3 regions of the Desulfovectis peckii genome follow, and region 2 is predicted to be linked to each of the others. Evidence: riboswitches for the same ligand, from Rfam matches in the RefSeq annotation. Region 2 holds a riboswitch; each other region holds the start of a gene.
The links. A riboswitch is a leader RNA that binds a small molecule or an ion and turns the genes downstream of it on or off. The one in region 2 is predicted to bind cyclic di-AMP.

Region 1 (3,279 bases), 520 kb from region 2:
CTTTTTGTATGCTGGCAGTGGCAAAAATTTGCAATTCATCGACAATAATTACCACGTCTGTCTTTAATATATATCTTTTACCGTCACAAGTAAATTCCCTGCCGTCGATAATTCGCGGTATCAATTTATAATTTACATTATTGATTTCCTGATAAAGCAGCGGTTCCAGCAGTTCTTGAATTTTTTTCTTTCCGGCTGATTGAATGCTGGCCGCTTCAAAGCTGGGGATATCATTCAGCTGTTGATCAATGTCCACATTGGCGGTGATATTGGTAATCACCTTTTTCTGCTGCTGTTTATACAAATATTTTTTCATTTCCTCCAAATCGGCCTGCTTGCTTTCTAATTCCTCCCGCAGCAAATGATTGTCGGCCGTCAGTTCTTCAAAATCGCGACTGATGTGTAAACTCATGCCGGCACTGCCGATAATTATTCCCATTAGCAGCGCGGAAATAATCTGCAAGACGGTCTTTTTCAACTTTTGCCACCCACCAGATATAAAATGAGGAAATAGCCCAGCTGCGCGCCGGCAAAGCCGCTAAGCAAATACAGCAGTTGTTTGATTACCGCCTTGATTTCACCTTCAAATATGCCGGATTCCAACACTTCAATGGCGGTAAAGGTGCCGCCGATAGCGGCAACTATTGCCCATATCTTTATTTCACCGGCTAAGCGCAGCATGGTGGTCAGCGGCGGCTGGCGCACTAATACGGCAGATGCGGCACCTATAATTGATGCGCCTAATACCACGCCTAAGGCGGTAAAAAAAATGATGACCATTTTTTGTTCAAAGGTCATCGAAACCCCTCCCCAAGCTGCTTTGTAAAATGTTATTAGCCGGGAAGGGGTTTTATGCGGCTTTAGTATTTGTTTTGGTAATGGATAATTCTCTTTTCCCAGGTGCGTAGAACTACTTCGTCTTCATTTTTATTCAGCAGGTATTTCGGTAAAACCGGCGTTTTGCCGTAACCGTTAGGCGCGTTGATAATGTAGGTGGGTACGGCCAAGCCGGAGGTATAGCCGCGCAGTTTTTCCATAATGGCAATTCCTTCGTCAACGGAGGTAATAAAGTGGCCGGTACCGGTAACTTGTTTAGCATGGAAAATATAGTAGGGTCTTACCCGAATGCGCAGCAACTGTTGATTTAATTTTTTCATTACATGGGGATCGTTGTTTATTCCTTTTAAAAGAACCGCTTGGTTTCCTAAAACCACGCCGGCCTTAACTAACATATCGCAGGCTTTTTTAGCTTCCGGGGTAATTTCTCTGGGGTGGTTAAACTGAGTGTTAATATAGATTGGCGGGTGTTTTTCTAAGACAGCGCACAATTCCGGTGTAATGCGCTGCGGCAAGGTGACAATTGTTCTGGTTCCCAGTCTTTTGATTTCCACATGTTCAATCTTGTCCAGTTCACCCAGTAGCCAATCCAGCATTTTGTCCGACAGCATTAGTGCATCTCCGCCGGTAATTAGCACATCTCTGATTTCCGGGTTTGCGCGGATATAATCCAATGCTTCTTCCAGCATTTCTTTCGGTTTGTGCCGGTCCACTTCACCGATGTTACGGCGGCGTTGACAGTGGCGGCAGTACATCGCACATTGATTGGTCACGTTAATAATTAAACGGTCGGGATAGCGGCGGGTAATGCAGGCAGCCGGAGAGGTAAACTCTTCTCCCATTGGGTCGTCCAGCCCGATTTCATCCTTTAATTCCAACTCTGAGGGTACAGCTTGCATCCAAATCGGGTCTGCCTCATCTGTATAATCCATCAAACTGGCATAATAAGGGGATATTGACCAGCGAAACCTTTCCCCTACTTTGGCAATTTTTTGGGAGGTTTCTTTATCTAAATCAAAAATCGCACTTAGAACTTCCGGTGTCTTTATGCGGTTAGCCATCTGCCATTTCCAGTTAGCCCACTGTTCTTCATCGGCATTAAAGTAGTTGAGTATCCTTTCTTTGCGCTTTTGGATCTGCTCTTGCAAATCAAAGCCCGTGTATATTGTATCCTTATCTTTTAGGTAGTCGCTGATTCTGCTACGAAGCTCAGCAGCACGTTGCAAAGCAATTAATCGCTTGTCCCTTTGGTCTAAGTATTTGCCTGGCACCGAAAATATTGCCATCTACAAATCCCCCCTTAATAGTTTTTTTACCAAAGTTTGTCAATCAAACGAAATAAAAAAACACCTTCCCGCGTGTGAGAAGAAGTGTTTTTAGGCATCACTAACTATAAGTACCCTTTTAGGTACCTTCAGTTTTTCTTCCCACGCTTGCGAAGTTAGCTGACGGGTTAGGGTTGGAAGATAACCCCTCCTTGCTTACAAGGATTCACCCCATTTAATTGGTTCCTCCGCTTCTTAATTAAATAAGAATTCAGCGTTTTTGATAATATTTAGTTATACTTTAAGCAAATGAATTATATCATATTTTTTAGCTAATTACCAGTACTAATTAACAGTATATGTAATTTTTTTGCGCTAATTATAAGTCACACTTAAAAAAAGGAAAGAAAGGCAAGAAAAAAGGGCTTAAAGCCCTCAATATACGGCGTTATACAGTTGTAAAAGGCCGTTATTAATATTATTGTCCGGAAAATGAATAATGCTCAGCGAACAATTATCAAGATACATGCGCCACAGTTTATTTAAGTCTATGCCCATAATACTGCAGATAATTGCTCTGATTGCCGCACCGTGGGAAACAACCAGCACATTTTTATTTGGGTATTGATCAATAATTTTTTGCACCGCCGCCGTTGTTCTTTCCGCCACCTCACTGAATACTTCCCCGCCGGGAATACGCGTGTTTAACGGTTCTTTACGCCACTTTTGCAGTATTTCCCCGTATGAGGCATTGATTTCATCATATGTTAAGCCTTCCCAATGGCCAAAATTGATTTCTCTCAAATTAAGGTCAGTGATTATTTCATCAGCCGGCTTTCCGCTGACAATTTGCGCTGTTTCCAGTGCCCTTTTTAAGTCACTGGCCAGCACCACATCTATCTTTATGTTTTTTAAATACTGAGCCAAGCGGGCCGCTTGCCTGCGCCCCACCTCCGATAAGGGCACATCACTGTGTCCTTGAAACTTTCCGACTGCATTCCAGTTAGTTTCGCCGTGCCTTACTAAGTACAGTCTTAGTCCCATATGTTCCTCCTAAGTTAATTATCTTCATTTACAAATTCAGTTTTTTAGCAGCCAGTGATTTAATTTCAATCGGCAATCCGGCCACCGTAAGATAAACTTCATCGGCAGCCTTGGCGATAATTTGATTGGCCAC
Region 2 (3,279 bases):
AGTACAGCGGGTGCCGAGATCAACAGGGTTTTTAGCCTTAATTCCCAGCCGGGCAAATTCCTTTACACCCATATTCAGCGAATGGGCAAAGGTTTCAATAAATGATCCGCAGCCTGAAGAACAAGCTTCGTTTAACATGATGGAATCAATAGCACCGTCACGAATGACTAAGCTTTTCATGTCCTGTCCGCCGATATCCAGCACAAAATTTACATTCGGCAGAAAAAAGCTGGCAGCCTTGTAGTGGGCAACGGTCTCAATTTCCCCAATGTCTACTTTTAGCGCCGCTTTGATTAAGCGTTCTCCATAACCGGTTACAGCTGAGCAGACAATTTTGGTTTTATCGTTCATCTTGGCATACAGTTTCTTTAGGGCTTCAATGGTTGATTCCAATGGGTTGCCCATATTACTGCCGTAGTGAGAAAACAGTAATTCGCCCTTTTCGCTGATCAGAGCTACCTTTGTGGTAGTAGATCCGGCATCAATACCAAGGAAAGCGTTGCCTTGGTAGCTTGCTAAATCTAATCTTTTTACTTTATGCCGGGCATGCCTGGCTTTAAATTCTTCATACTCGGCTTCATTGGCGAACAGCGGTTCTGTTTTTTCGCTTTCGTCATCATTCATCTTCCAGATATTAGGGCTTCTTTCATATAAACATTCAAAGGGAACCGGTTCTTCCTCACGGGATGACAAAGCCGCTCCGATAGCGACAAAGTATTGGGAATCGCTAGGAGCAATTACATCTTCACTTTTTAAATTCAAGGTTTCAATAAAGCGTTTTCTCAGTTCGGACATAAAATGCAGCGGTCCGCCCAAAAAAGCTACTTTACCGCTAATTGGTCTTCCTTGAGCCAATCCGCTGATTGTTTGGTTTACTACCGCCTGAAGTACGGATGCGGCAATATCTTCTTTTGCCACCCCTTCATTTAGCAATGGCTGAACATCTGTTTTAGCAAACACACCGCATCTGGAAGCTATTGGATAAATATGCCGATAGTTTTTAGCCAGTTCGTTTAATCCGGCAGCATCGGTTTGCAACAATGCCGCCATTTGGTCAATAAAGGCTCCGGTACCGCCGGCACAAGTTCCGTTCATTCTTTGTTCAACAGAATCACCCCAATAGGTGATTTTAGCGTCTTCGCCGCCTAATTCAATGGCGGTATCAGTTTTGGGAATGATATTTTTAATGGCATGGGCACAGGCAATTACTTCTTGAATAAAGGATACGTTTAAATTTCGTGAAATATTAAAGCCGCCGGAACCGGTGATCATAATAGTTAACAATCTTCTCTTTAAAACAGGCTTGGCATCTTCAAGCAAAGCTATCAAGCTGTTTTTAATGTCAGAGAAGTGTCTTAAATACTTTTTATATACGATATTGTTTTGGTTATCCAATACAACCATTTTTATGGTAGTAGAACCAACATCAAGCCCTACATTTAAAACGCTGTTCATCTTTACTCCTCACTGTTCTCCTTATAATTGTTCCGCTGTACATCAAGCTATTAGATATACTACCATGATTAGCAAAATTAAGAAAGCAACAAAACATAAGTTTGTGGGTATCATTGTATTTTTATTAATTCTACGACAAACTTAACACATTTTAAATAGCTTGCCAATCTATTGCATAATTCGAGGTTATAATTTATTGTCGAAAAAGTTATTTTTAAGTTATTGTGTTCGTTAATAAATTTTGGTAACATAGGAACAAGTATTATTTTTTTACATTTTTTCTTTTTTGCTCCCTAAATAATTGTATTAGTGCGTATAGTTACATATCCAACAATTAATCAACTAGTAAAAATAACAGAATACGCCGAATTACCGTTAGGTAAGCGGGGGAACCAATTATGTGGGGTTTATTGCTTTTTAAGCAAAGGGCTACACTTTCGGTCCTAACCCGGCAGCTAACCTCGTAGGCGTGGAAAGTGAGGCAAAATGAAAAGGACTAAGAAACTTTTGTTATCTGCTGTATTAACTGCAGCAATGACGGCGGCACCTGCAGTTGCTTTCGCAGATACCTATCACACTGTGCAAAAAGGCGACACGTTGTGGAGGATATCTGTAACCTATGGCACAACGGTTGCCGAGATTCAACGTCTTAACTCTCTTAGTTCACCTTTAATTCATCCCGGTCAAGTACTGCTGGTTAAGCAGGAGGGCAGCGCAGCTGCCGAGCAACGCCCCCGTACTGCTGATGTTTCCCGTGGAACGGATCGGGCAGCAGCACTGACCGCCTACGCCAAGTCATTTGTGGGTACTCCCTACCGCTATACGGGAAGCTCACCGCAAGGGTTTGATTGCTCCGGCTTTGTCAAGTATGTGTATGAATATGCGGGTATATCTTTGCCCCGCACAGCCGCCGAACAGTATAACTACGGTACCAAAATTTCCGTTCAAGAGGCTATGCCGGGGGATATCGTGGCATTTAAAGACGGGGGATATATATCGCACACCGGTATTTATTTAGGCAACAATCAGTTCATTAGCTCAACATCGAGCAGAGGTGTGCAAATTACATCTATTTACGGCCCTTATTGGGGAGAGCATTTGTACGGCTTTTGCCGCGTTTTACCTTAAATATGATTAAAAAAGGCTGAAGCACTGCGAACGAACGTAGTGCTTCAGCCTTTTTATTAACTTCTTGAAACGGATAATGCAGACTGGTTTACATAATCCAGAAAATCTTTTAATTCGGAAATTACTTCCGCCAGTGGAATTGCCTTGGCTTCCAGTTCAAAAATGGAGCGCCCGAAATTGGTACCCATTTCATAGCGACTGCTACTGAATTTGGTGGGAATCTTTTTACCCTTGAACCATTTGCGGGCTACAGTGTATGGGGTATGAAAACAAAAGTGATATTCGTCGTAATCTATAACAAATTCGTATAAACTGTAGTGACGGTCATCTTTAACACAACAATTACAGCCGCCGGTATGCCGGGCGTATTCGCTGTAACTGATGCGCTGTTGTTGTGCTTTTCTTTTGCACTTCGGGCAGAGTTTGATATGCTGTTCTCCCGGAATAAAAAATATTTTTAAACAGTCTGTGGCGGAATATCTTTGGTAAAAGGCATATAGTACCTGTTCTTTTAAATCATAAAGATATTCGTTTCCGGTTTTAGCATAATGGTTAAGGTGATATAAAAAATATGCTGCCCGCAGTAACCGATAAATGCTTTCCGGTGCTAAGTTTATAGAAGATAAAAAAACTTCTTTTTGGGATTTAACGTTTTGAGCTGCATGACGCCGTTTTACCCGGAGAACGGCTGCGTTT
Region 3 (3,279 bases), 750 kb from region 2:
GGCTGAAGTTAAAAACCGGTGAAATAAGTAAAAAGTTGGGCCGGGGCAAACATACTACCCGTCATGTAGAGTTGATGCCTCTGGCAGGCGGTGGCTTGGTAGCAGACACTCCCGGCTTTTCCAGTTTAGACCTGCCGGCAGTACATTCTAATGAATTGGTCAATTATTTTCCTGAAATAGCCGCCCATCAAAAAAAGTGCCGTTTTGTCAGCTGCACTCATGCTCAGGAACCGGATTGTGCGGTTAGAGAGGCGGTAGAAAAGGGACAAATCGACACCAGAAGGTATCAAATTTACTTGCACTATTATAACGAGCTGCTGGAACGAGAAAGGAGATACTATGATTAAGCTGGCTCCATCAATATTATCTGCAAATTTTGCTAATTTGGCGGAGGATGTGCGCCAAGTGGAAGCTGCCGGGGCGGAGTACTTGCACATTGACGTCATGGACGGACGTTTTGTGCCCAACATTACCATTGGCCCTCCGGTAGTTAAAGCACTGCGCCGCCATTCCAAGATGACTTTTGATACTCACTTGATGATTGTTGAACCGGAAAAATACTTGGCCGACTTTGTTCAGGCGGGGGCGGATATCATCACCGTTCACGCCGAGGCCTGTGTGCATTTACATCGGGTAGTAACCCAAATAAAGGAATTGGGAGCGAAAGCAGGCGTGGCGTTAAACCCGGCAACACCAATCGCTATGATTGAGCATGTGCTGCCCCTTTTGGACTTAGTATTGCTAATGACGGTTAACCCGGGTTTTGGCGGGCAAAAATTTATTCCGCAAGTACTGCCGAAGATAAAAAGTATAAGGGAAGCGGTTGACAAGGCGGGCTTACAGACGGAAATACAGGTTGACGGTGGAATTAATCCGCAAACCGCCGCCGCTGTTGTGCAGGCCGGGGCAAATGTGTTGGTTGCCGGGTCGGCAATCTTTGGCGGAGAAGATATAGCGGCAGCGGTTCATCAACTGCGCCAGTCTGCCCACTTATAGCTAATTTGTCGGTTTATTGGAAAATATTATCTTTTTACATACCTCCCCATGGACAACCATGGGGTTTTTTGTTATTATGTTATAATAAAATGGAATAGCTTTTACAGTGCGCTGAATCTTCATAATTGAAGAGCGGAGGAACCAAGTTATAGGGGTGAATTGTGCCGAAAGGGAATATTCATTATCTTGGCACATAGGGTTAGCTCCGACCCGAACCCGTCAGCTAACTTCGTAAGCGTTGTAGGGGTATAATGTATAATAAGAGTTTTATTATTATACTTACTTTGTCATGTCTGTAAGCCCCGCTTAATGGGGTTTTTTTATTTATATTATCCACCGGTAACTTGTGTGCTCCGGTTACCGTACGCGATAGTCAGTAATTTCTTTGAAGGGGGGTTAACGAACATTAAAAAATTAGTAGTTAAGGATTTAGTTAAAATTTTTGGCGACAATCCGAGAAAAGCTTTGCAATTAATTGATCAAGGGAAAAGCAAAGAGGAGATACTGAAGAAGACAAAGCAAACCGTCGGGGTATATAATGTCAGTTTTGAAGTTGATGCCGGGGAAACCTTTGTGATTATGGGGCTTTCCGGCAGTGGCAAATCAACATTGCTGCGCTGCCTGAATCGCTTGATTGAACCGACAAGGGGACAGGTGTTGATAGACGGAGAGGATGTTACCGCCGCCGGCAAAGAGCAGTTGCGCAATATCAGGCGTAAGAAGCTCGGAATGGTTTTTCAGAGTTTTGCTTTGTTTCCCCATCGGACGGTAATTGAAAATGCGGCTTATGGTTTAGAAGTACAGGGCATGGATGAAAAAAACAGGCTGGAAAAGGCCGGTGCCGCTCTGGAATTAGTAGGTTTAAAAGGCTGGGAATATTCCTATCCCCGGGAACTTTCCGGCGGCATGCAGCAGCGGGTTGGTTTGGCCCGGGCGTTGGCCAGCGATCCCGACATCTTACTTATGGATGAGGCTTTTAGTGCACTGGATCCGTTGATTCGTAAAGAAATGCAGGATGAGCTGATATCCATCCAAAGTAAGATGAACAAAACAATTATTTTTGTCACCCATGATTTGGATGAGGCACTAAAAATCGGCGATCGCATAATGCTGATGAAAGACGGCGGTGTGGTGCAAATTGGTACGCCGGAAGATATCTTAACCAACCCGGCCAATGACTATGTCGAGCGATTCGTGGAAGACGTGGACATGACCAAGGTGTTGACGGCAGAGGGTGTGATGAAAGATCCCAATGTGACAATAACCATTAATCACGGTCCCAGAATGGCACTGCGCATGATGCGAGATAAGGGGTTATCCAGTATCTTTGTTACTGCCAGGGATAAGAGGCTTTTGGGGATTGTCACCGCAGACTGCTGTGTTGACGCTGTAGTGAACGGCTACAAAGATATCAAGAGGTTAATCATCACCGACGTACCCCAAGTAACGCCGGATACCCACATAAACGATGTCATTCCCCTGCTGGCCGATTCTAAATTTCCGGTAGCTGTAGTCAGTGATGACGGAAAATTAATGGGTGTAATTGTTCGCGGTGCCGTACTGGCCGGCATGCTGAGGAAAGGGGGAGGCGTTGACGAAGATGCTTAAAATACCGATCGGAGAAGCTACGGAATGGCTGGTGGATGCAGCAAACACCTACTTGGGCGGACTTTTTGCTTTGATTACCACTATAATTAAATTTATGATTGGCAGTTCTACAGATTTATTGCTGCGCCTTCATCCGCTGCTTTTTCTGATAATTGTGATTTTAATTGCCTGGCGCCTGGCCGGCCCCAAAATAGCCATCGGTTCAGGATTAGGACTGTTTTTAATTTGGAACATGGAAATGTGGAAACCCGCTGTGGAGACCATCACCTTGGTGTTAATTGCCACAATACTGTCGTTAATCATGAGCATACCTTTAGGAATTTGGTCAGCGCGCAACGATTGGGTACGCAGAATAATAATGCCGATTTTAGATTTAATGCAAACAATGCCGCCTTTTGTTTATTTAGTGCCGGTGGTGATTTTATTTAGTGTGGGAGAAGTACCCGGACTGATTGCCACCGTGGCATTTGCCATGCCGCCGGCTATTAAGCTGACTGACCTGGGTATCCGGCAAGTACCTAAAGAGTTGATCGAGGCGGCGGAGGCCTTTGGCTCAACGGAAAGGCAAAAACTTTTTAAAGTACAATTGCCTTTGGCCCTGCCAACCATTATGACCGGGGTCAACCAATGCATACTGTTAGCTCTCTCCATGGTGGTAATTGCCGCCATGGTTGG

Region 1: linked by a shared signal. The riboswitch ahead of eam (glutamate 2,3-aminomutase) and the one ahead of ACZ5NG_RS03210 (C40 family peptidase) in region 2 are both predicted to bind cyclic di-AMP.
Region 3: linked by a shared signal. The riboswitch ahead of ACZ5NG_RS06970 (quaternary amine ABC transporter ATP-binding protein) and the one ahead of ACZ5NG_RS03210 (C40 family peptidase) in region 2 are both predicted to bind cyclic di-AMP.

What each region holds. Positions count from the first base shown of each region.
Region 1 covers NZ_AP042409.1:1,170,576-1,173,854, forward strand. The annotation lists gene ACZ5NG_RS05855 (hypothetical protein) at 1-478, opposite strand, end outside; gene ACZ5NG_RS05860 (YtrH family sporulation protein) at 475-798, opposite strand; gene eam (glutamate 2,3-aminomutase) at 861-2,123, opposite strand; cyclic di-AMP (ydaO/yuaA leader) riboswitch at 2,253-2,389, opposite strand; gene cobC (alpha-ribazole phosphatase) at 2,538-3,146, opposite strand; gene cobU (bifunctional adenosylcobinamide kinase/adenosylcobinamide-phosphate guanylyltransferase) at 3,175-3,279, opposite strand, start outside.
Region 2 covers NZ_AP042409.1:645,741-649,019, forward strand. The annotation lists gene ACZ5NG_RS03205 (acyl-CoA dehydratase activase-related protein) at 1-1,455, opposite strand, end outside; cyclic di-AMP (ydaO/yuaA leader) riboswitch at 1,808-1,941, shown strand; gene ACZ5NG_RS03210 (C40 family peptidase) at 1,942-2,583, shown strand; gene ACZ5NG_RS03215 (helix-turn-helix domain-containing protein) at 2,640-3,279, opposite strand, start outside.
Region 3 covers NZ_AP042409.1:1,397,734-1,401,012, reverse strand. The annotation lists gene rsgA (ribosome small subunit-dependent GTPase A) at 1-347, shown strand, start outside; gene rpe (ribulose-phosphate 3-epimerase) at 340-996, shown strand; cyclic di-AMP (ydaO/yuaA leader) riboswitch at 1,096-1,249, shown strand; gene ACZ5NG_RS06970 (quaternary amine ABC transporter ATP-binding protein) at 1,402-2,604, shown strand; gene ACZ5NG_RS06965 (ABC transporter permease) at 2,597-3,279, shown strand, end outside.